DNA from 3 places in the Photobacterium sp. WH77 genome. Region 1 is predicted to be linked to each of the others. Evidence: riboswitches for the same ligand, from Rfam matches in the RefSeq annotation. Region 1 holds a riboswitch; each other region holds the start of a gene.
What was found. A riboswitch is a leader RNA that binds a small molecule or an ion and turns the genes downstream of it on or off. The one in region 1 is predicted to bind thiamine pyrophosphate.
Positions count from the first base shown of each region.

Region 2: another riboswitch for thiamine pyrophosphate. It lies ahead of thiD (bifunctional hydroxymethylpyrimidine kinase/phosphomethylpyrimidine kinase); the one in region 1 lies ahead of thiC (phosphomethylpyrimidine synthase ThiC).
Region 3: another riboswitch for thiamine pyrophosphate. It lies ahead of thiB (thiamine ABC transporter substrate binding subunit); the one in region 1 lies ahead of thiC (phosphomethylpyrimidine synthase ThiC).

Region 1 is NZ_JAKLTE010000016.1:93,581-101,504, reverse strand. It holds gene L6J37_RS15770 (universal stress protein) at 95-523, shown strand; TPP riboswitch at 584-681, shown strand; gene thiC (phosphomethylpyrimidine synthase ThiC) at 807-2,735, shown strand; gene thiE (thiamine phosphate synthase) at 2,732-3,382, shown strand; gene L6J37_RS15755 (HesA/MoeB/ThiF family protein) at 3,376-4,134, shown strand; gene thiS (sulfur carrier protein ThiS) at 4,131-4,340, shown strand; gene L6J37_RS15745 (thiazole synthase) at 4,342-5,112, shown strand; gene thiH (2-iminoacetate synthase ThiH) at 5,122-6,243, shown strand; gene L6J37_RS15735 (hypothetical protein) at 6,315-7,250, opposite strand; gene L6J37_RS15730 (aminopeptidase P family protein) at 7,458-7,924, opposite strand, start outside.
Region 2 is NZ_JAKLTE010000018.1:40,936-48,859, forward strand. It holds gene L6J37_RS16415 (hypothetical protein) at 1-522, shown strand, start outside; gene L6J37_RS16420 (hypothetical protein) at 829-1,317, opposite strand; gene L6J37_RS16425 (family 20 glycosylhydrolase) at 1,931-4,519, shown strand; gene L6J37_RS16430 (VOC family protein) at 4,593-4,943, opposite strand; TPP riboswitch at 5,137-5,234, shown strand; gene thiD (bifunctional hydroxymethylpyrimidine kinase/phosphomethylpyrimidine kinase) at 5,335-6,216, shown strand; gene L6J37_RS16440 (ABC transporter ATP-binding protein) at 6,216-7,007, shown strand; partial or broken gene L6J37_RS16445 (ABC transporter permease) at 7,069-7,815, shown strand; gene L6J37_RS16450 (ABC transporter substrate-binding protein) at 7,843-7,924, shown strand, end outside.
Region 3 is NZ_JAKLTE010000001.1:44,781-52,704, reverse strand. It holds gene leuB (3-isopropylmalate dehydrogenase) at 1-950, shown strand, start outside; gene leuC (3-isopropylmalate dehydratase large subunit) at 977-2,416, shown strand; gene leuD (3-isopropylmalate dehydratase small subunit) at 2,434-3,036, shown strand; gene L6J37_RS00235 (DUF547 domain-containing protein) at 3,188-3,967, shown strand; TPP riboswitch at 4,057-4,159, shown strand; gene thiB (thiamine ABC transporter substrate binding subunit) at 4,276-5,262, shown strand; gene thiP (thiamine/thiamine pyrophosphate ABC transporter permease ThiP) at 5,290-6,903, shown strand; gene thiQ (thiamine ABC transporter ATP-binding protein) at 6,907-7,632, shown strand; gene L6J37_RS00215 (PhoH family protein) at 7,670-7,924, opposite strand, start outside.

The DNA of each region.
Region 1 (7,924 bases):
ATGAGTAAATCCTGCTGCCACAGAGTGACTTGCTTTTTCACGTGAAGGTTTACATTGTGCACTAATCCTAGCAGGAGTAGAGGTGATTATGGGTATGTACCATACCATTTTACTGGCAATCAACCCTGATGATTTGAATGTAAAACAGTTGGTTGCAAAAGCAGGCGTGATTGCAGAGCAAAACAATGCGGATCTGCATCTGGCATATGTAGAACCTGGTGTAGGGAATGTCAGCTTTCTGGATATCGATTTACAACTCGACGAGGCGCATAACGAGCAGGAGTTGAAAAGAATGGCTCAGTTGTCCGCTCTGGCAAAACACTCACCGCATCCGATTGCGGCTATCCATCTGGCCGATGGTGATGTTGCCAAACATCTGATTGCGCTGGGGAAGACGATCAAAGTCGATTTAGTGATCACGGGTAACTACAAACCCGGAATACATTGGCTGGGTGATTTACGTTATGAACTGGCGCAACACCTGAAGTGTGATGTGCTGATCTGCCAGCAGAAAACGCTGTAGTGATGTGGGGATGAAAAAGACGACTTGCTGAGAGGGTGATGCTTCCTTATACTCTTTGACTGAAACTTGTCGGAGTGCCAACTGGCTGAGACCGCATTGCGGGATCCGTTGAACCTGATCAGATTAGTATCTGCGAAGGGAACAAGAGTAAATCATCTGCCTAGCTGTACCATATTTGTACTGCTGCTGTATCAGACGATGCGACACGCCCTACATGTGTCCGCCTCTTGTTTACGCGCCCATCCGTCAAGCAACTTCCCTAACTTTGAAAAAGGAAATTGCTATGTCGAGTCGCAAACAAGCGAGACTGGAAGCGAAACAATTCATTGATTCACTCACCACCCAAGCCTACCCTAATTCACGGAAAGTCTATGTCACCGGCAGCCGGGATGATATCCGTGTTGGTATGCGTGAAATCGCTCAGGCCGATTCCCTGGTCGGTGGCGATAAGAACAACCCTATCTTTGAGCCTAATGAACCGATTCGAGTTTATGACACTTCAGGCTTTTATACCGATCCTGACCAATCTATTGATATCTATAACGGGTTGCCAAAACTGCGTGAAAGCTGGATCGAGGAGCGCGGCGATACCGAACTGCTTGATGAACTGAGCTCTGCCTATACCAAAGAGCGTCTGGCCGACGATACACTTGAAGATCTACGTTTTGCTCACCGAGCCCGTGTACGCCGTGCTCAAGCTGGCCAGTGTGTGACTCAGATGCACTATGCCCGGCAGGGCATTATCACCCCGGAAATGGAATATATCGCGATCCGGGAAAACATGGGCCGCGCTCAATACCGTGATGAGGTGCTAAACCAGCAGCACCCGGGACACAGCTTCGGTGCCAATCTGCCCAAAGACATCACAGCCGAGTTTGTGCGCAGGGAAGTGGCTGAAGGCCGCGCGATTATTCCGTCGAACATCAACCACCCGGAATCCGAGCCGATGATCATTGGCCGCAACTTCCTGGTGAAAGTGAATGCCAATATTGGTAACTCGGCCGTGAGCTCTTCAATTGAAGAAGAAGTGGAAAAACTGGTGTGGTCGACCCGCTGGGGCGGCGATACCGTGATGGATTTGTCGACGGGCCGAAATATTCATGAAACCCGCGAATGGATCATCCGCAACAGCCCGGTGCCCATCGGGACTGTCCCTATGTATCAGGCGCTGGAGAAGGTGAACGGTGTTGCCGAGAACCTGACCTGGGAAGTCTTCCGCGACACCTTGCTGGAGCAAGCCGAGCAGGGCGTCGACTATTTTACCATCCACGCCGGTGTGCTGCTGCGCTTTGTCCCTATGACCGCCAAGCGGGTAACCGGGATTGTTTCCCGCGGTGGTTCTATCATGGCGAAATGGTGCCTGGCGCACCACAAAGAAAGCTTTCTCTATGAGCATTTCCGCGAGATTTGCGAGATCTGTGCCCAATACGATATTTCCCTGTCGCTGGGTGACGGGTTGCGTCCCGGCTCGGTCGCTGATGCCAATGATGAAGCCCAGTTCAGTGAGCTGCGGACTTTAGGTGAACTGACCAAGGTAGCCTGGGAGTACGATGTCCAGGTGATGATTGAAGGCCCGGGACATGTCCCGATGCACCTGATCAAAGAGAACATGGATGAGCAGCTCAAGCACTGCCATGAAGCCCCTTTTTATACCTTAGGCCCGCTGACCACCGACATTGCTCCGGGCTATGATCACATTACCTCAGGTATAGGCGCGGCGATGATTGGCTGGTTTGGCTGCGCCATGCTGTGCTATGTCACGCCGAAAGAGCATTTAGGTCTGCCGAACAAAGACGATGTCAAAACCGGTCTGATCACCTACAAGCTGTGTGCCCACGCCGCTGATTTAGCCAAAGGCCATCCTGGCGCACAGGTGCGTGATAATGCCCTGTCTAAAGCCCGTTTCGAATTCCGCTGGGAAGATCAGTTCAATCTGGGGCTGGACCCGGATACCGCGCGCGCTTTCCATGATGAAACCTTGCCGCAGGAATCGGGCAAAGTGGCCCACTTCTGCTCTATGTGCGGACCGAAATTCTGTTCCATGAAGATCTCCCAGGAAGTGCGGGACTACGCTAAAGCGCAAGAAGATGCCCAGGTGATTCACATGCTCGATGATCCGCTGGAAGGTATGCGCCAGAAAGCGGAGGAATTTCGTGACAAGGGCAGCGAGCTCTACCACAAGGCTAAAACTCACGAGGAAGAACAGGCATGAGTGGTGTGATGCAACAGTCATTTCCTGTGATGGAGGGCGGCATCGGGCCGCTCTATCCTGTGGTTGATGATGTCCGCTGGATTGCCAGGTTGCTGCCGCTGGGGGTGAAATCCGTTCAGCTGCGGATCAAAGATCCGGCCCATCCTGAGCTGGAAGCGCAGATTATTGAAGCGATTCGTCTGGGCCGGGAGCACAACGCCCAGGTGTTTATTAACGACTACTGGCAGCTGGCGCTCAGGCACGGTGCTTATGGTGTGCATCTGGGACAGGAAGATCTGGCTATCGCGGATCTCGATGCGTTGCGTCAGGCGAATATCCGTCTGGGGGTATCGACCCGAACGGCGGCTGAGTTGCAACGCGGTCTGGCCCTGGCACCCAGCTATGTGGCGATCGGCCATATTTTCCCGACCCCGACCAAAGACATGCCAACCCCGCCGCAGGGGATCGCCCAGTTAAAAGAGCACCTGGACACTGTGGCCGGCCGTTACCCGACTGTTGCCATTGGCGGTATTGATCTCAGCAATGTTGCGGATGTCTGGCAGACCGGGGTGTCCTGTGTCGCTGTAGTGCGCGCCGTGACAGCCGCTGCGGATCTCGAGCAGGCACTGGCGGGATTTGCCGACAAGCTGGTGAGGGAGCCATGCTGACAGACGAGTCTTTTTTGCGCTATCAGCGTCAGGTGCAGCTACCGGAAATCGGTGAGCAGGGCCAGCAGGCCCTGCAACAGGCCAGAGTACTGATTATCGGCGCTGGCGGGCTTGGCGCCCCGGCGGCCTTATATCTGGCGGCGGCGGGGGTTGGCAGCCTGGTGATTGCCGATGGCGACCGTGTCGAGCGTTCCAACCTGCAGCGCCAGATTATCTACCGTGATGATAATCAGGGTGAGAGCAAAGCGCAGGCCGCCGTGGCGCAGGTCAAAGCGCTCAATCCGCTGATCCGTGCCCGCGCAGTGACGGCCAGGCTGGCCAAGCTGCAACTGGCGATGGAAATCAGCCTGGCGGACGTGGTGCTGGATTGCACCGATAACTTTGCCAGTCGTCATGCCATTAATCAGGCCTGCTTCGAACACGAAAAACGGCTGATTTCGGCGGCAGCGATACGCTGGCAGGGGCAACTGATGAGCTTTGATTTTCGCGCACAGCAGGGGCCTTGCTACCACTGCTTATTTCCTGAAGCGGAAATGCAAGCGCCGCAAAGTTGCAGTGAGACAGGTATTGCCGGGCCAGTCGTCGGCATTATGGGAACCTTTCAGGCGCTGCAGGCGGTGAAAGCTATCACCGACAGCGGTGATCTCTGTGTCCGCCAGTTCCGCCAGTTCGACGGCCTCAGCCTGCAATGGCAGCAGTTTACCTTGCCAGCCAACCCTCAATGTCCTGTATGCAGTAAGGAATCTTTATGACCACGATAACCGTTCTGGTGAACGACAAAGCCATGCAGCTGGCGGCGCAAAGCTCGCTGCAACAGCTGCTGGAGCAGCTGGCGATGCCGCTGGATGCGACGGCCGTTGCGCTCAATCAAGCCATTTTGGGCCGCGAGTTCTGGGCCGATCAGCGACTCAATGACGGCGATGAAATCGCCTTGTTTCAAGCCATAGCAGGAGGCTGACATGCTGACCATTGCCGATAAAACCTTTTCATCCCGACTTTTCACCGGTACGGGAAAATATGCCGGCCGGGACATAATGGCACAGTCAATTCTAGCATCCGGTTCTGAGCTGGTGACCATGGCACTGAAACGGGTGGATATTGATAACCGTGATGACGACATTCTTTCCCCGCTGCGCGAAGCGGGGGTCAACCTGCTGCCGAATACCTCGGGGGCCAAGAATGCGAAAGAAGCGATCTTTGCCGCGCAGCTGGCCCGTGAAGCTTTGGGAACAAACTGGCTGAAGCTGGAAATCCATCCAGACCCGAAATACCTGATGCCGGATCCTATTGAAACGCTGGCGGCAGCCGAAGCGCTCGTCAAACAAGGCTTCATTGTGCTGCCCTACTGCCATGCTGACCCTGTGTTGTGTAAGCGGCTGGAGGAAGTGGGCTGTGCAGCCGTGATGCCTCTTGGCGCACCGATAGGTTCAAATAAAGGACTGGCATCGCGTGATTTTCTCGACATCATTATCGATCAGGCCCGGGTGCCTGTGATTGTGGATGCCGGGATCGGCGCCCCTTCACATGCGGCTGAAGCCATGGAACGCGGTGCAGATGCTGTGCTGGTGAATACGGCGATTGCGGCAGCGGCGGATCCGGTTGCGATGGGGCTGGCCTTTAAACTGGCAGTGGAGAGCGGCCGGATGGCGTACGAAGCCGGCCTGGCCGGTAAAGTCAGCCATGCCGTGGCGTCCAGCCCGTTAACTGCGTTTTTAGACGCCAGCGCGTAAGGAGACGCCATGAGTTATGTGGATGTATGGCGGCAGCTGGACTGGGATGATGTCCGGATGTCTATCTACAGTAAAACAGCTGCAGATGTCGAGCGGGCACTCAGTAGACGAAAGCGCGATCTGGAAGATTTCAAAGCACTGATTTCGCCTGCGGCGGAACCGTATCTCGAGCAGATGGCGCAGCAGTCTGCCGCGCTGACGCGGCAGCGTTTTGGCCGGACAATCGGGTTTTATGTCCCTTTGTACCTGTCGAACCTCTGTGCCAACAGCTGCACCTATTGCGGTTTTACCATGGAAAACAAGATCAAGCGACGGACGTTAAATCTTGACGAGATTGAGCGGGAATGTGCAGCGATCAAGGCATTAAACTTCGATAATGTGCTGTTGGTCACCGGTGAGCACGAGCGCAAGGTCGGCATGGCCTATTTCCGCGAATGTGTGCCGGCGATTAAACGCCACTTCAGTTATCTGTCGATGGAAGTCCAGCCGCTGGATCAGCACGAGTATGCTGAGCTGAAAACCCTGGGGCTGGATGCGGTCATGGTGTATCAGGAAACTTACAGTGCTCCGACGTACGCCAAGCATCATCTGCGCGGCAATAAAATGGATTTTGAATACAGGTTGGCAACGCCGGATCGGCTGGCACGCGCCGGGATCGACAAAATCGGCATTGGTGCCCTGATTGGCCTGGAGGAGTGGCGCACAGATTGCTTTTTTACCGCCAGTCATCTGGATTATCTCGAACGCACTTACTGGCAGAGCCGTTATTCGATTTCCTTTCCGCGCCTGCGCCCCTGCACGGGGGGGCTGGAGCCGAAGTCAGTGATGAGCGACCGCCAGCTGGTGCAGCTGATTTGTGCCTACCGGCTGTTTAATCCTGAAGTCGAGTTGTCCATGTCGACCCGGGAGTCGCCGCATTTTCGCGATAATGTGTTGCCACTAGGGATCACCAGTATGTCGGCGGGCTCCAAAACCCAGCCTGGCGGCTATGCCGATGATGAACCTGAGCTGGAGCAGTTTGCTATCAGTGATGAGCGTGCCGTGGCTGATGTTGCCGATGCAGTGAAACAGCACGGTTTTGAGGTGGTGTGGAAAGACTGGCATCACGCCTATTCCGGACTGCCGCTCTAAGTCGGCACTCGGGTTTGTGTTGATGACAAAATCAGGCTGATGAATGATATCAGCCTGATTTTTTACGTTACTTATTCGGTAAAGACAGCATTGACTTTGGCGTCATAGCGGGCGGTGATATTGGAGGAGTAATGACGGGCAGTCAGCTCCACTTTCAACTTCTGCACTTCAACCGGCTGGTCAAAAAAGACAGACAAATTCCCGGATGGATATTTCAGGTAGCTGGGATAAATACGTTCATTGTTCTCGTTGTAGAAGAAGGCCACGACAGACTGATTACGTGCATTGGCTGTGGTATCTACGATCAATTCCAGTGACTTCACTTTTTTATTGTTGTAGGGCGTAATTTCCAGCCATTTGGTCACAGGTGTGCCAAAACTGGCATAGATTGAGGTGCCTGCGGTCAGTGTCTCATCAAAATCGATCACCGGATCGTGATCCGGGAAGCTGGCGGCATCGTTGGGTTTACTGTTACCGAAATATTCCTGCATCAGAGTGAAGCCGTCACCATCGTAGTCGGTATAGGCATCCAGCCCGACAACCTCATAGGTTTTTTTCCACCAGGTAGGCAGGCGATCATTGTCTATGCTGCTGCTTTCGCCAAAGTTAAAGCGAAAGTTACCTTCGAAGCGCTGGCTCGGCTTACTGAAGTTGGCGTTATAGAGGGAAATAACGGCGCGGTAGCCATTCTGATAATACTCGTTTGGCGTATCAAAATGTAATTCTCCCCAGCCCGGACGACAGTCGAGATAATGCAGTCTCTGGCTGGCGGCATTGTAAATACTGATTGTACAGTCCATAGCGCTGGGTTGATTGTTATCAAAACCCAGCGTGACCAGATGGCGTCGGTCAGCAGGCGGCAGGGAAAAGTTAACGGTAAAGTTGACACGCTGGCCTTTGCTTAATGTCTGGCTGACCGATTTGGTATAGCTTTCCAGGTGCGGATTAGTATTGGCGAAGGCGGCAAAAGATAAGCAGCCTAACGCATAGAGAACATATTTTTTCATAGCATAACCTTATGAATTCTAGTGAGTATAATTTCATCGGGGATGCTAACGGCATTATTATGTTGTGAAAACAATCAATAGTGGTGGTTGTTACTAGTGTTCTGGCTTTTATGTGTTTGATTAACTGAAGTGTGAGCCTGACAGTGATAAAAAAGCCCAGCGCATACATGGCCGGGCTGAGAGTGTGAAGATCAATAGATTTCAGTGTTAACGACTGAGCGGTGCCGTGGCTTGCTGCAGCCAGCTCAGATCCTCACCCTGCAGAGAAGGGCTGATGACATCGAACACGGTTTGATGGTAACGGTTCAGCCAGTCGAGCTCTGTCTCTGTCATCAAGCTGAGATCCACCAGGCGGCGGTCAATCGGTGCACGGGTCAGCGACTCGAAGCCCAGTACTGTCATGTCGCCCTCGGTTGCCACTTCTACCACCAGCTCCAGGTTTTCGATACGGATACCAAAAGCATCGGCACGGTAGTAACCCGGTTCGTTGGACAGCACCATACCCGGCAGCAGGGCGGTCGGATTCGGTGCTTTTGAAATACGCTGCGGCCCTTCATGCACGTTCAGGAAATGGCCGACACCGTGGCCGGTACCGTGGTCGAAATCAAAGCCATGGGCCCACAGGTGCTGGCGCGCCAGGGCATCGAGCTGAGATCCTGTTGTGCCGCGGGGAA
Region 2 (7,924 bases), on a different contig from region 1:
GGTAGCATTGGCGCATCAACTATCTGGCCGTCTACAGGTGAAAACTTAAAAACAACACTGTATTTTAGTCGAGCCGACACAGAGCAAGATATCACTGTTTCTAACAACAATGATTCCAGTGATTTTCGCAGCCCCACGACGACAAGCTCTTTATTTTCTATCCCCCTGCCGTCAGGAAACTATCTGCTACATACAATTACCTTTATTGGCACTGACGGCCGAAAAACTATCCATACCCAAACCGATAAACGACTGGACTTAACGTTTTCTATCCAGCCAGGTGAAGTCACTTACCTGGGTGAGTTTATTGCCAGCAGTAAAGTGTCCAGAAGTTCACTCTGGAACACTGATTATCCCAACGGAAGGGGTTATCTTACGCATAGCTATGCAATAGAAAGAGACCGTCACTTTTTCTACGAGCGTCACCCTGAACTCTCCGGAAAGCATTTCAACACTGTGACTTTAAAAGTAAGCCATTCTCAACTCTTAAAATTTCAGCCGCAGTCCGGGCCAGAAAGCTAAACCTTACTTGTAACCTCTTTCCTTTTTAAACAATTATTACCTTTAAATACAATAGGTTACTTGCAGCCCTTTACTCATATTCAGGACAAAAAATTACCACAAAAAAACCACATTGAATGCTTGACATTGTCCAAGACGATACAGGTTCTGGGGTCCGGCCATTTCCCACAGAGTTATGCACAGCTTTTGTGGATAACGATTCGAGATTTAAACATCAAGCGTTTACAGTGTGTACTTTCAAAGCAAACTGGTACAAAAAGGCCAGACGTCGTGTCTGGCCTTCGTGTTCATTATCCGCAATTGGGTTTATTCAATTGCTGAGCATTCTGCATCTTCAATGCTCAAATTCGAGTTCAGACCAAATTGATCAAGATACTGCACTGCTGTTGGGTAGAAACCGGCATTGATTGCATCTTCAATACTGCTTAAATCAATTTTATATGTTTTCAGGCCAATCTCTGTAAGCTCAGTGGGAAGGCAACTGGATGTATCGCCTTCTTTAAAGCAAACTCCCGATGTTTCCGGAATTTTTGCGCAGCCTGAATCAGTCACAGATCCAACAGCATTGACCAGATCATCACGAGTGCCAAAAGGTGCATTCGCAGGTAAATCTACATTGAGATCTTGCAGTTCTGCCCATGTGTGGTAACCATCAGGTACACCGGTCAGGTTGGTCGTGCTGGCACTATGAATCGTAAAGACTTCGACCTTGCCCTCTACCAAATTTTCAATTGTTTCTTCATCACAGCCAGCCAGGGCCAGTAATGAGCATAAAAGTACTGCTGCTCTTGTCATTTTATTATCCTTTGTCGTATCAGGTTGTTGCCGGGAGAGTATCTTCTACAGATGAGCGGAAATCCACTTCTAATCGCGAAACTGATAGCTGGCTGCCATTTTTACAAGGCGATTGATTTGTTACCTGAATGGATTTAAATGTTACCTGTAAGTTGTCGCTTTTATTAACCGCATCTTGCTAGTACCATAGTGAAATGGCTGTGTAATACATTTCGCCAAACGTCAGAGTCGTTATATATCTCCGAATATCATGATGATTTTGCCGAAAGTTTGTACCATTTTATGTGCCAGCATGATTACTCTGTTGAATGAATCTCTTATCAGTTTGATACAAGCGAGTAATATTTTATGGCGCGCAATAACCACTCATCACACTGATATTTCAACTGCCAGAAATGCCCTGCCGAAACAGTCAATAGCTCCCGCTCCGCTTGAAATAAAATCTCCATCACGAATGGCTGTTTAATTTATGTACAAAAAGTATGCTTTATTAGGCATTGCTGCCAGTTTTACTATCTTTTTTTGAATTAACCACTATTGATATTTTTATCTGTCAGATCTTATGGTTAGGCTAGAAATTGTTTATTTCGCTCATCAAAAAAAGGAACCTAAGATGATAAAAACGTCAGTATTAGCACTTGCATTGTCAGCTGTATTTGCTGCACCTGCGATGGCTATTCCTGCTGCAGACCTGGACCAGCTTGGCCAGGGATTGGATGTGACTTACACCGTTTTGGATAACACTCAGGATGACTGGGTCACTTTCCGCGCTAAAATCGATTTCACAAACCAGAGCAGTAAAACATTACCAGCGACAGGTTGGTCAATTTACTTCAGCCATATCCGTATGGTTGAAAGTGTCTTAACCGACCAGGTGAAAATCAGCCATGTCAATGGTGATATGTTTAAGATCGAGCCAACCGCAAACTTTGTGCCTCTGGCGCCTGGACAATCGCTTGCCATTGAGTTTGACGCTGCAAACTGGCAGGTAGCAAAAACTGACGTTATGCCGAACTGGTATTTTGTGTCTGAAGATCAGGGACAGAACATCACATCACTGATCACCAGCACCAGTAACCGTGTTAATGGTCTGGTACCCACCAAGCCATCAGAAGAACTCCCATTCGTGGCTGATTTTTCAACGCCACAGCAATGGAAACGTTATGGAAGTGCTGCCATAACCGACTTTTACGATCCTTTTACCGCACAAGACAGATACCAGCGTAATGCTGATCTCAATGTCATCAACAATGCCAGCGGCGTTATTCCTACTCCAGCCGAACTGACGCTTGGCATCGGTGATGTCACACTGGATTCGACCTGGGTTATCGTCTACGGCAATGGATATGAAGATCAGGCCATGTTCCTGGCCAGTCAGTTAGGTGTAACTGCAGTACCCTGGTCGCCCACGACGCAAAAACGTATCAATATGGGCTGGAGCCAGATCAACATCAATGGCGTGCAAAAATGGGAAGAGGCTTACAGCCTTAACGTCGACGCCGCGAACGAGATCATCACCATAGGGGCGGCGGATACAGCAGGTGCATTGTATGCTTCCCAGTCTTTATTGCAGTTAGTCGACGGTAATAAAGTCCCTGAGGTGCAGATTACTGATGCGCCTCGTTTTGCTTACCGTGGTTTTTCCGTTGATGCCGTCCGAAATTTCCGTACTAAAGATGCGATTATCCAGTTGCTCGATCAAATGGCCGCATTCAAACTGAACAAACTCCATCTGCGTCTGGCTGACGACGAAGGCTGGCGCATAGAAATTGCTGGCCTGCCTGAACTGACAGATGTTGGCGCAACACGCTGCCATGATCCGGAAGAGAAAGCCTGTATTTTACCTTTCCTGGGTGCCGGTCCGGATGGTTCACCTGAATCCAACGGCTATTACACTGCCACGGACTATCAGGACATTCTTAGCCATGCCGCAGCCCTGAATATTGAAGTCGTGCCTGAGATCGACATTCCCGGCCATGCACACGCCGCAATCAAGGCGATGGAAGCCCGCTATGATCACTACGCGGCTCAGGGGAACATGGCAGAAGCGAACAAATACCTCCTGACCGACTTTAACGATACCACTCAGTATCTGTCGGTTCAGATGTTCACAGACAACGCCATCAATGTGTGTATGGAATCGTCTTATAACTTTGTTGATGCAGTGGTTAGCGGCCTCGTCAGCCTGCATCAGGGAGTTCAGCCACTCAAAACGTTCCACTTCGGCGGTGACGAGATTGCAGGAGCATGGATTAACTCCCCGGCCTGTCAGGATTTCATTGCCAATAATACTGATGGAGTCAACAGCGTATCGGATCTGAGCCGTTACTTTGTCGAACGTATTTCTGTGATAACTGCCAACTATGGTCTGGATATGGCTGGCTGGGAAGACGGGCTGATGCACGATGGTCAGGTTTACCCTCGCTCACAAATGGCAAACAACCAGCTTTGGGGTAACGCATGGCAGAATATCTGGGAATGGGGTGTCGCGGATCGCGCATATAATCTGGCCAATAACGACTATAAGGTCGTCTATAACCATGCAACACACCTGTACTTTGACCACCCGTATGAGCCCGATCCAAACGAGCGCGGCTACTACTGGGCACCACGTTTTACCGACACTCGTAAAACCTTTGGTTTCATGCCTGACGACGTCTTCGCCAATGCTGACTTCACTCGCGCCGGTGCACCAATCACCAAAGCAGAAGTGGTTGCTTCTGCGGGTGTGAAAAAGCTGCTCAAGCCTGAGAATGTTCTGGGCCTTCAGGGATCGCTCTGGGCCGAAACAGTCCGTACCGAAGACCAGTTTGAAGGAATGATCTTCCCTCGCGTGCTGGGTTTGGCTGAACGCGCATGGCACACTGCGACATGGGAAGCTAATGACAACGCAGGCATTGCACTGGATGAAACCGGACGCAACGCCGATTACAACCATTTCGCCAACCTGCTGGGTCAGAAAGTGCTGCCTAAACTGGAGCAAGCTGGTATCGCGTTTAACCTGCCGGTTCCAGGCGGTGTTATTGAGAATGGTGTACTTCAAGCTAATTCGACTTTCCCGGGTCTGACTATTGAGTACTCTACAGATCAAGGCACGAGCTGGCAGTCGTACGACCATCTCAACCCACCCGCTGTCGCGGCAGGTGTCCAGCTGAGAACCGTTTCAGGTCAGCGAACCAGCCGGGTAACAACGGTTAACTAAGGCCATACAACCGACACACAGAGCTCCTTCGGGAGCTCTGTTTCATTTTAATGCTGACGATCTGGCTCTAATCTTATTCTGACCATACCGCCAGTTCATTACCGCTTGGTTCAGTGAAGTGAAAACGCCTGCCGCCCGGAAAAGAAAAAACAGGTTTCACAATCACCCCACCCGCAGCGATCACAGCCTGTTCGGTGGCTTCTAAATTATCGCTGTAAATAACAATCAGCGCGGCACCTTTCTCAACCTGAGAAGACAATGGCGCGGCATAAAATCCCCCATCCAGCCCCTGTTCTGAAAATGCGGCGTATTCATCACCATAATCCATGAATGACCAGCCAAAAACGCGCTCAAAAAATGCCTTTGTATTGGGTATATGACTGGCTGGAAATTCAACATAGTTGATTTGATGGTGCTTTTTCACTGGCTTTGCTCCTTTATAGCTGATTTCAATATACATAATCTACAACGAAATCTTAGCTGAGTTTGCATCGGTCAACTCGCTTGTCATCAAATTGGTGTAATTCTTTTGCTTTCTGAGAAACAACAAGGTTAGAATGACCAGCGCGAAAAAGTGCTTAAATGTATAGCTTCAGCACATCGCATCAGATTTAGAGATACGTTAGTCGGGGAGCCGTAAGGCTGAGACCACACTGTGGGACCCGTTGAACCTGATCCAGTTAATACTGGCGTAGGGAACTAGCAGAATTGCCTGTCACCTTCTCATCCTGACCAGGATGCTCGCGAAGTGAAATCCGGCGACTGTTCGTCACCCCTGCGTAATCAAGCGAAGATTTTGATAGCAAGGGATGCCGATGAACACGTCCACAATAACCAAACTTTCTCAGTCAGATAATCCTGCACGTACTCCAATTACACTGACCATTGCCGGTTCAGACAGCGGTGGCGGAGCGGGCATTCAGGCAGACATTAAAGCGATTTCAGCAACAGGTGGCTATGCCTGTTCCGTCATTACTGCGCTGACGGCGCAAAATACACTGGGTGTATCCGGCATCTTTCCTGTCAGTCCAGCGTTCGTTGAACAGCAATTGGATGCCGTTTTCAGTGATCTCGACATCCGGGCCGTCAAAATAGGTATGCTGAGCGATGCTGGCATCATTCGGGCAGTCGCAAACAAACTTCGCCAGTACCAGCCTGAATTTATCGTTCTGGATCCTGTCATGGTGGCCACCAGCGGGGATCTTTTACTGGAAGAAGACGCTATCAGCACACTGAAAAATGAACTGATACCTTTAGCCACTCTGATAACCCCCAACCTCCCAGAAGCCGTCACACTCACCCGATCGACAGGCCGGCATATCAACACATCAGCCCTGCAGCATACCGATAAAGAACTGCTTATCGAGCAGCTCAAAACCATCAGCAGCAATGCTGTATTGCTGAAAGGCGGACACTGGGAACAGGACTCATTCAGTACCGATTATTTGATCACAACCAGTGACACCGTCACTATCTCAGCCAAGCGCATCGCGACCCGAAACACCCATGGAACAGGGTGCACTTTATCCGCCGCTATCGCCTCCTACCTCGCACAAGGCTGCCCCCTCTCTGAAGCCGTCCATAAAGGTAAAGAGTACCTAACCCAAGCACTGTGCCATGCCGATCAGCTCAGCATTGGTCAGGGACATGGGCCAGTCCATCACTTCTACGCACTTCATCCGTCAAGGAATAAATGATGAATACAGCGAAGCCCTCACCTGACACTCAGCCTCATTGCCTGGGTGTCAGGGTAAAACAGCTGACATTGTCTTTTTCAGGTCAAACTGCCCCTTTATTCAGTCAGCTGGATTTAACACTTCAGGCCGGAGAATGGCATTGTATTCTTGGGCGGAGTGGCTGCGGTAAAACCACACTACTGCGGCTTCTCGCCGATCTGTTACCTCAAGATGTGGCATGGCAGGGCGAACTCTTCACATCGGATGCCCGGAGTATGAGTGATCGCGTCGCCTATATGGCGCAACAGGATCTGCTGCTGCCCTGGTTAAATGTACTCGATAATGTCTGCTTCAGTTTCAGGCTTAAACAAGGTAAAGCCAGTGAAGCCGTGCAGGAGCGTGCAATCCAGCTTCTCCAGCAGGTCGGGTTAGGTGAAAAGCTGCACGCCCGTCCATCACAACTGTCAGGGGGAATGCGACAACGCGTCGCGCTTGTACGCACCTTAATTCAGGACAAGCCACTGGTTCTAATGGATGAGCCGTTTTCCGCCCTGGACGCCGTGACAAGATATAAACTCCAGGATCTCGCCGCTGAGTTGCTGGCTCAGCGTACTGTGCTGCTTATTACCCATGACCCTCAGGAAGCACTAAGGCTGGGTCATCACCTCTTTTTAATGCAAGGCAAACCGGGCCGGTTAACGCGCTTGTCCGTTCCCGAAGGCACACCGCCGAGAGCAATCAATGCAGAGTTGGCTGTAAAACAACAGGCCATTATCGAGCAACTTTCCGGTCTGGGTGAGCGCTATGTCTAAAGAACTCGCAGAGAAACCTGCTGTAGCAATGATGAATATCCGCCCCTTTTTTCATCATTCCCTGAGCCGTCTGGCAATCAGCTCTGTGTTTCTGATCGGTTTCTGGCAAGGTATTGTCAGCCTGTTTCAGCTTCCCGGCTTTATTCTTCCTGAACCGCTCGCCGTATTTCGCAAATTAATTCAGCGCCATGATGTTCTGCTCAGCCATGCCAGTGTCACTATCAGCGAAATTATCCTGGGGTTAGCTTTCGGGCTTGGCATTGGTCTTGTCTGCGCGCTATTGATGCTTCTTTTTAATCCGGTTAAACGCTGGCTGTTACCTCTGCTGATCGCCAGTCAGGCCATTCCCGTTTTTGCTATCGCCCCTATTCTTATGCTCTGGCTGGGCTATGGCATTGCATCCAAAGTGGTGATGGCGGCCATTATTATTTTCTTTCCGGTTACAACTTGTTGTTACGACGGCTTGCGACACACACCTCAGGGCTACTTAGATCTCGCGAAAACAATGAATGCCACAACATGGCAAATGTTGTGGCATATCAGGCTGCCGGCGGCTCTGCCTGCCCTGGCATCGGGTATACGGGTTGCCGTGGTGGTTGCCCCCATTGGCGCTGTTGTCGGTGAATGGGTTGGCACCAGCGAAGGACTCGGCTACCTGATGCTGCAAGCCAACGCCCGCATGATGATTGATGAAATGTTTGCCGCCTTGCTGATTTTAGCCGGGCTCTCTGTGTCGCTGTATTTTGCGACAGATTACCTGCTTAAACGCGCTATCCCCTGGCTGCCAGAGAATGGCCAGTCACAATAAATTTCGCATTAGATAAGGAAAAAATTAATGACCAACTTACCTGCCCGAAGTGCAATTGCGCTCGCCATTGCCAGTTTTGCCAGCCAGGCTCAGGCAAAAGAAATGACCT
Region 3 (7,924 bases), on a different contig from region 1:
GTATTGCCATCGACAATCACGGCTCGCCGTTACCGGACCACACTCTGAAAGGCTGTGAAGCTGCCGATGCAGTGCTGTTCGGCTCGGTGGGCGGCCCGAAATGGGAACACCTGCCCGCCAATGAACAACCGGAACGCGGTGCGCTGTTGCCGTTGCGTAAACACTTTCAGCTGTTCTGTAACCTGCGACCAGCGCAGATCCACAATGGTCTGGAAGCCTTTTCTCCATTGCGTGCCGACATCTCCGAGCGTGGTTTTGACATAGTAGTGGTGCGTGAGCTGACCGGCGGCATCTACTTCGGTCAGCCAAAAGGCCGCGAAGGGGAAGGCGCGATGGAAAAGGCCTATGATACCGAGATCTATCATCGCTATGAAATCGAGCGTATCGCCCGTATCGCCTTTGAATCTGCCCGTCTGCGCCGCAAGAAAGTCTGCTCCATCGACAAAGCCAACGTGCTGCAAAGCTCTATCCTGTGGCGCGAAGTGGTGGAAGGGATCGCCAAAGATTACCCGGATGTCGAACTGAGCCACATGTATATAGACAACGCCACCATGCAGCTGATCAAAGATCCGTCGCAGTTTGACGTCATGCTGTGTTCCAACATCTTCGGTGACATTATTTCCGACGAATGCGCCATGATCACCGGCTCTATGGGCATGCTGCCTTCGGCCAGCCTGAACCAGGACAAGTTCGGCATGTATGAGCCGGCAGGCGGTTCAGCGCCGGATATCGCCGGTAAAAACATCGCCAACCCGGTGGCACAAATCCTGTCGGCGGCCCTGATGCTGCGCTACAGTCTGGAACAAGAAGAAGCGGCACGCGCCATTGAGCAAGCCGTCTCCCAGGCACTGGAAGCCGGTGAGCTGACCGCCGATCTGGCCGGCAGCCGCCCAGCCCTGTCTACCGACGCCATGGGCGATAAAATCGCCGCCTACATCCGCCAGGCGTAAGCCGAACGACGAGGAGCAAACGAGCAATGTCAAACACAACACACACAGCCAAAACGCTGTACGAAAAAGTCTATGATGCCCACGTCGTGGTGGCCGCCGAAGGTGAAAACCCGATCCTGTATATCGACCGCCACCTGGTGCACGAAGTCACTTCGCCGCAGGCCTTTGACGGTTTGCGTGAAAAAGGCCGTCAGGTTCGCCAGACCGGCAAGACCTTCGCCACTATGGACCACAACGTCTCGACGCAGACCAAAGACATCAATGCATCGGGTGAGATGGCCCGTATCCAGATGGAAACCCTGGCTAAGAACTGTAAAGATTTTGGCGTCACCCTGTATGATCTGAACCATAAATATCAGGGCATAGTCCATGTCATGGGGCCTGAGCTGGGTATTACCCTGCCGGGCATGACTATCGTGTGTGGCGATTCCCACACCGCCACCCATGGGGCGTTCGGCGCGCTGGCCTTCGGTATCGGTACGTCTGAGGTTGAGCACGTTCTGGCCACCCAGACCCTGAAACAAGCCCGCGCCAAAACCATGAAAATTGAAGTCAGAGGCAAAGTGGCCCCTGGCATCACAGCCAAAGACATCATTCTGGCGATCATCGGCAAAACCACAGCCGCCGGCGGTACCGGCTATGTAGTGGAATTCTGTGGCGAAGCTATCACGGATCTGAGCATGGAAGGCCGGATGACGGTCTGTAACATGGCGATTGAGCTGGGTGCCAAAGCGGGCCTGATCGCACCGGATCAGACCACCTTTGATTACATCCAGGGCCGTAACTTTGCCCCGACCGGCGCCGACTTTGAAGCTGCCGTTGCATACTGGCAGACAATGAAATCCGATCCCGATGCACAGTTCGACCATGTGGTGACCCTGGATGCCAAAGACATCAAACCACAGGTCACCTGGGGCACCAACCCGGGTCAGGTAATTGCCATTGATGAGCCGATTCCGGCACCAGACAGCTTCAGCGATGCCGTTGAGCGCTCTTCTGCCGCCAAAGCACTGGCTTACATGGGTCTGGAAGCGGGTAAAAAACTGGCGGATTTCCCGATTGATAAAGTCTTCATCGGTTCTTGCACCAACTCACGTATTGAAGATATGCGAGCGGCCGCCGCTGTCGCCAAAGGCCGCAAAGTGGCTCCTAATGTTCAGGCGCTGGTGGTTCCCGGTTCTGAGCAGGTCAAAGCGCAGGCCGAGCAGGAAGGACTGGACAAGATCTTCATCGAAGCCGGTTTTGAATGGCGACTGCCTGGCTGCTCTATGTGTCTGGCGATGAACAACGACCGCTTAGGTCCGGGTGAGCGCTGCGCTTCGACCAGTAACCGTAACTTTGAAGGCCGTCAGGGCCGCGATGGCCGCACCCATCTGGTCAGCCCGGCGATGGCCGCCGCCGCTGCCTGTGCCGGCCACTTCGTCGACATCCGCGAGCTGGACAAAGCCACCGTCGCCACCGCCTAATTTAAGAGGGAACAACCATGGCAGGAATCAAACAACATACAGGACTGGTGGTGCCGCTGGATGCCGCGAACGTCGACACTGACGCCATCATTCCAAAGCAGTTTTTGCAGAAAGTAAACCGTACCGGTTTCGGTAAGCACCTGTTTCACGACTGGCGCTTTCTTGATGACGCCGGCGAACAGCCTAATCCTGAGTTCGTTCTGAACCACCCGCGCTATCAGGGTGCCAGTATCCTGCTGGCCCGTGAAAACTTCGGCTGTGGTTCATCACGCGAGCACGCGCCCTGGGCGCTGGCTGACTACGGTATCAACATCATCATTGCGCCGAGCTTTGCCGATATTTTCTATGGCAACGCGATCAACAATCAGATGGTACCTGTGCGCCTGACAGATGCCGAAGTTGATGAGATCTTCCTGTTTGTCGACGCCAACCAGAGCGCCGAAGTGACAGTAGATCTGGTAAGCATGACGGTCAGCGCCAACGGCAAGTCCTACAGCTTCGAGATTGACGAGTTCCGCCGCCACTGCCTGCTGAACGGTCTGGACAACATCGGCCTGACCCTGCAGCACGAAGATAAAATCGCTGAATATGAAAGTAAGATCCCGGCCTTTCTGGCCTGATCTATACTGTCATTGCTGACTGGCTCAGACACCCTGCTCCGGCAGGGTGTTTTGTTAAGCGCCTGCACCGGAAAGAAACACCCCCTTGCTTCGGTCTGTTGAATATCAATCTTTTTACAGAGGTGTTCACATGTATCCGCTACGCCAAACCCTGACCGTCTTGCTCCTGATGACATTGCTCAGCCTGTCTTCAGCGGCACTGGCCGCCCCCAAAGCCGATCTCTGGCCTTTGTGGCAAGCCAGCAACCCCAGCAATACCGCAAAAATTGACCACACTCTCTGGCAGGGCCTGCTCAACGACTATCTGCTGGTCGCCCCCAAACAGACCCGCTTTCGTTATGCCGCTGTCAGCCAGCAGGATAAAGCGGCTCTGGCACGCTATCTGAGTGAACTCACCGCGCTGGATCCGCGCCGCTACAACCGCAATGAACAATTTGCCTACTGGGTAAATTTGTATAACGCTCTGACCGTCAGAGTGATTCTGGACAACTATCCGGTCAGCTCGATCACCAAACTCGGCGGCATATTCAACTTCGGCCCCTGGGATGAAAAACTGATCACTATCCGCGGACAAAAACTGTCGCTCAATGATATTGAACACAGGATCCTGCGCCCTATCTGGCAGGACGAGCGTATTCACTATGTGGTGAACTGTGCCAGCTTGGGCTGCCCGGATCTGCTCCCTGAGGTCATGCAGGCCGATAAGCTGAACGAGCAGCTGGATGAAGCTGCCAAGCGCTTTATCAACAGCGAAAAAGGGGTTGATGTGCGCGGCCAGAGTGTCCGTCTGTCGTCAATTTATGACTGGTATCAGAGTGATTTCGGTACTCTGGCTGAACTGCAAAAGCATCTGAACACTTACCTCAACCGGCCGGTGACGCTGGTATCGCCCAGTTACGATTACGACTGGCGGCTCAATGAGATCAAATAGCCTCGCCTGACAATTTAACTTGCAGCTCAGGAATCACAGCCAGCCGCAATTGTGGCTGGCAACCTGTGTCGGCCGCGTTTACAATGAGAGCCGTTCTCATGGGGAGCCTTAGGGCTGAGATCGTACAGCGTACGGGACCCATTGAACCTGAACCAGATCATGCTGGCGGAGGAATTGAGAAAAACTGAGAGACAAGAAAGCACACCTTTATCCCCGGTTCGTGCCTTTCCGGAAACCTTCCCTCTCACTCAACCCCGCGCCTTGAAGAAATCGGAATTCCCTGTCTTACAGGAACTCAGGAGCGCTTTGTGAAACACCTACTGTTAACCTTACCCCTGCTGGCTGCCGCCACGTCTGCCGCCGCCGCTCAACCGACCTTGACGGTTTACACCTACAGCTCTTTTACCGCGGATTGGGGACCGGGTCCGGCCATCGAAACCGCGTTTGAGAAAGAGTGCGGCTGCGATCTGCAGTTTGTCGCCCTGGACGATGGTGTATCCATCCTCAACCGTGTCCGTCTGGAAGGCAAAAGCAGCAAAGCCGACCTGCTGTTAGGGCTGGATAACAACCTGATGACGGAAGCCAAAAAAACCGGGCTGCTGACCACTCACCAGGTGGATACCGCGGCGGTCACTATTCCGGGCGGCTGGCAAGATGACACCTTTGTCCCTTTCGATTACGGTTACTTCGCTTTCATTTATGACAGCAAGAAACTGAATAACCCGCCAGACAGCCTGAAAGCGCTGGTTGAGCGCGACGATCTGACGATGATTTACCAGGATCCCCGCACCTCAACGCCGGGACAGGGTCTGATGCTGTGGGTGAAATCTGTCTATGGTGACCAAGCCGCCACTGCCTGGCAGCAACTGGCGAAAAAAACCGTGACTGTGACCAAAGGCTGGTCAGAGGCTTACAGCATGTTCCTCAACGGCGAAGCCGATCTGGTGCTCTCTTACACCACATCACCGGCCTACCACCTGATTGCCGAACAAGAAGACAAGTACAAAGCCGCCAACTTCAGCGAAGGCCACTATATGCAGGTGGAAGTTGCCGCTAAGCTCAAAAACAGCCGCAACAGTGAGCTGGCCGAGCAGTTTCTTAACTTCATCCTGACGCCGGGCTTCCAGTCACACATTCCAACGGGCAACTGGATGTATCCGGTCACCGGCCAGGAGCTGCCTGAAGGGTTCAGCAGCCTGACCTTGCCTGCCAAGTCGTTGGAATTTTCCGCCGATGAAGTTGCGAAAGAGCGTAAAAGCTGGATTCGCGAGTGGCAGACGGCCCTGACCCAGTAATGCAACTGTAGTGCAATAGGACAGCTCTTGTTACTCTCCCGTTCCAGCCTGCCCGGCCTGTTAAGCGCCGGGCTGATACTGCTTGTGGTCGGCGGGGCGCTCAGCGCGCTGCTGAGTCAGGCCACCGAACTGCAACCGCTCAGCTTGTGGCAGGATCCTTACCTGCGTCATGTCACGGTCTTCAGCTTTAAACAGGCCCTGTTATCAACTCTGCTCAGTGTGATTCCGGCAATCCCTGTTGCTTACGCCCTGTCCCGGCGGCGTTTTCCGGGCCGGACTGTATTACTCAGGTTGTTTGCCATGACGGTGGTGCTGCCGGTACTGGTGGCGGTGTTTGGTTTGCTGGCTATCTATGGCAACAGCGGTTTGCTGGCACAAGCACTGGCAAGGCTGGACATGACCCTGCCGTTCAGCATCTACGGTCTGAACGGCATTCTGCTCGCTCATGTCTTTCTCAACCTGCCGCTGGCGAGCCGGTTGCTGTTGCAAAGCCTGGAAAGTATTCCGGCCGAACAGCATCAGCTTGCGGCCCACCTGGGCATGAAAGGCTGGCCACTGTTCCGGCTGGTTGCCTGGCCGCGGCTGCGTCAGCAACTGCCTCAGATCGCCGGGCTGGTGTTCATGCTGTGCTTTACCAGCTTTGCGGTGATTATGTCGCTGGGCGGCGGCCCGAAAGCCACCACGATAGAGCTGGCGATCTATCAGGCGCTGAGATACGACTTTGATTTAGCCGCTGGTGCCATGCTGGCGTTATGGCAGATGCTGCTGTGTTGCTCGCTGGTGCTGCTCGGCCAGCGCTTTGCCAGACCGCTGTCCACGCTCAGCGGCCGGGTTCGCCAGGGGCATCCGAATTATCTCGACAGTCGCACAGCAAGGATATGGGACGGATGCTGGATTGGCTTAGTACTGCTGCTGGTACTGCCGCCTATGCTGGCAGTACTGAGCGCCGGGCTCAATGACCAGCTGCCACAGCTGCTGAGCACCCCCGCCCTGTGGCAGGCGATTAGCCATTCATTGCAAATCGCGCTGCTGGCCTGCCTGCTGGCACTGATCAGCGGTATCGCCATACTCTGTGCCAGCCGTTACTGGCGGCTGCAGCGCTACCGCCTCTCTGCCGACGGGCTGGAGCTGATCGGTACCATTATTCTGGTCACACCCGGGCTGGTGATCAGCACAGGTCTGTTTCTGCTGCTGCGCGAATTCACCGACGTCTTTGCCTCGGCCTTCTGGGTGGTAGTGGCCGTCAATGCCCTGATGGCACTGCCTTATGTCATCAAAACCCTGAGCCAGCCGATGTTGCATCTCGCGCAGCAATACAACCCGCTGTGCCAGAGTTTGGGCATGCGCGGCCTGTCGCGCCTGTATCTGGTGGAATGGCGGGCACTGCGCAAACCTATGGCCCAGGCGATGGCGATCAGCTTCGTGTTGTCGCTGGGCGATCTGGGTGCCATTGCGCTGTTCGGCAGCCAGGATTTTCAGACCCTGCCCCTGTACCTGTTCCAGCTGATGGACAGCTATCAGATGGATGCTGCCGCCGTTGCCGCCCTGCTGCTGCTCTTGCTCAGCCTGGGTATTTTCACTGTGGTGGAAAGCCTGTTATTGTCCCGACATCCCTCGTCTGACCGCACTGCTAACGGATAACTTATGATCTCACCTATGCTCTCTTTATCTCAACTGAGCCATTGCTACCGTCACCATAATCAGGAGTCTATGCAGCTCAGCTTTGATTTGTCGGTCGCGCAGGGAGATATTCTGGCAGTGATCGGCCCCAGCGGGGCGGGCAAAAGTACCCTGCTGGCGATGATCGCCGGTTTTCTCAAGCCGGACAGCGGCGAACTGAGGATCAATGGTGAAGTGATCGACAGGCAGAATCCGGCCGAGCGGCCGCTGTCGATCCTGTTTCAGGATCACAACCTGTTTCCGCATCTGAGCGTGTTTGACAATATTGCTCTGGGTATCCATCCCGGGCTGCGCCTCAGCGCCGCTGATCAGGCTCAGGTCAAAGATGCGGCAGCGCGGGTCGGCATCGCTCATTATCTGGATCGCCTGCCTGAGCAGCTGTCCGGCGGCCAGAAACAGCGGGTGGCCGTGGCACGCTGCCTGGTCAGACACCGCCCTCTGCTGTTGCTCGATGAGCCGTTTTCCGCACTGGATCCGGCGCTGCGGCAGGAAATGCTGGATCTGATCGCCAGTCTGGCCAAGGAAGCCGGGATCACTGTGCTGATGATCACCCACAGTCCGGACGATGCGCTGAAGATTGCCGATCAGTGTGCCTTTGTCGAGCAGGGTGAAATCCGGGTATGCGGCCCCACCCAGCAAGTGCTGGGGGAGCCGGAAGATGAAAGATTAAGGAAGTACCTCGGGCGATGAATGCTTAAGATCCGCTCAGCGGATCCCGCCCAGTGAATTACAGATTTTCTTCAGCAAATTCCGCCAGACGGCTGCGCACCACACCATTGAGGTAAATGTTGGCGCTGCCCTCGAAATTCTTAAATCGTTCAACGATATAGGTTAAGCCTGATGTCACAGGCGACAGGTAAGTGGAATCGATCTGCGCCAGATTACCGGAACAGACCAGCTTAGTGCCCTCACCACAGCGGGTGATGATGGTCTTGATTTGCGACGCGGTCAGGTTCTGACACTCATCCAGCAACACGAAAGC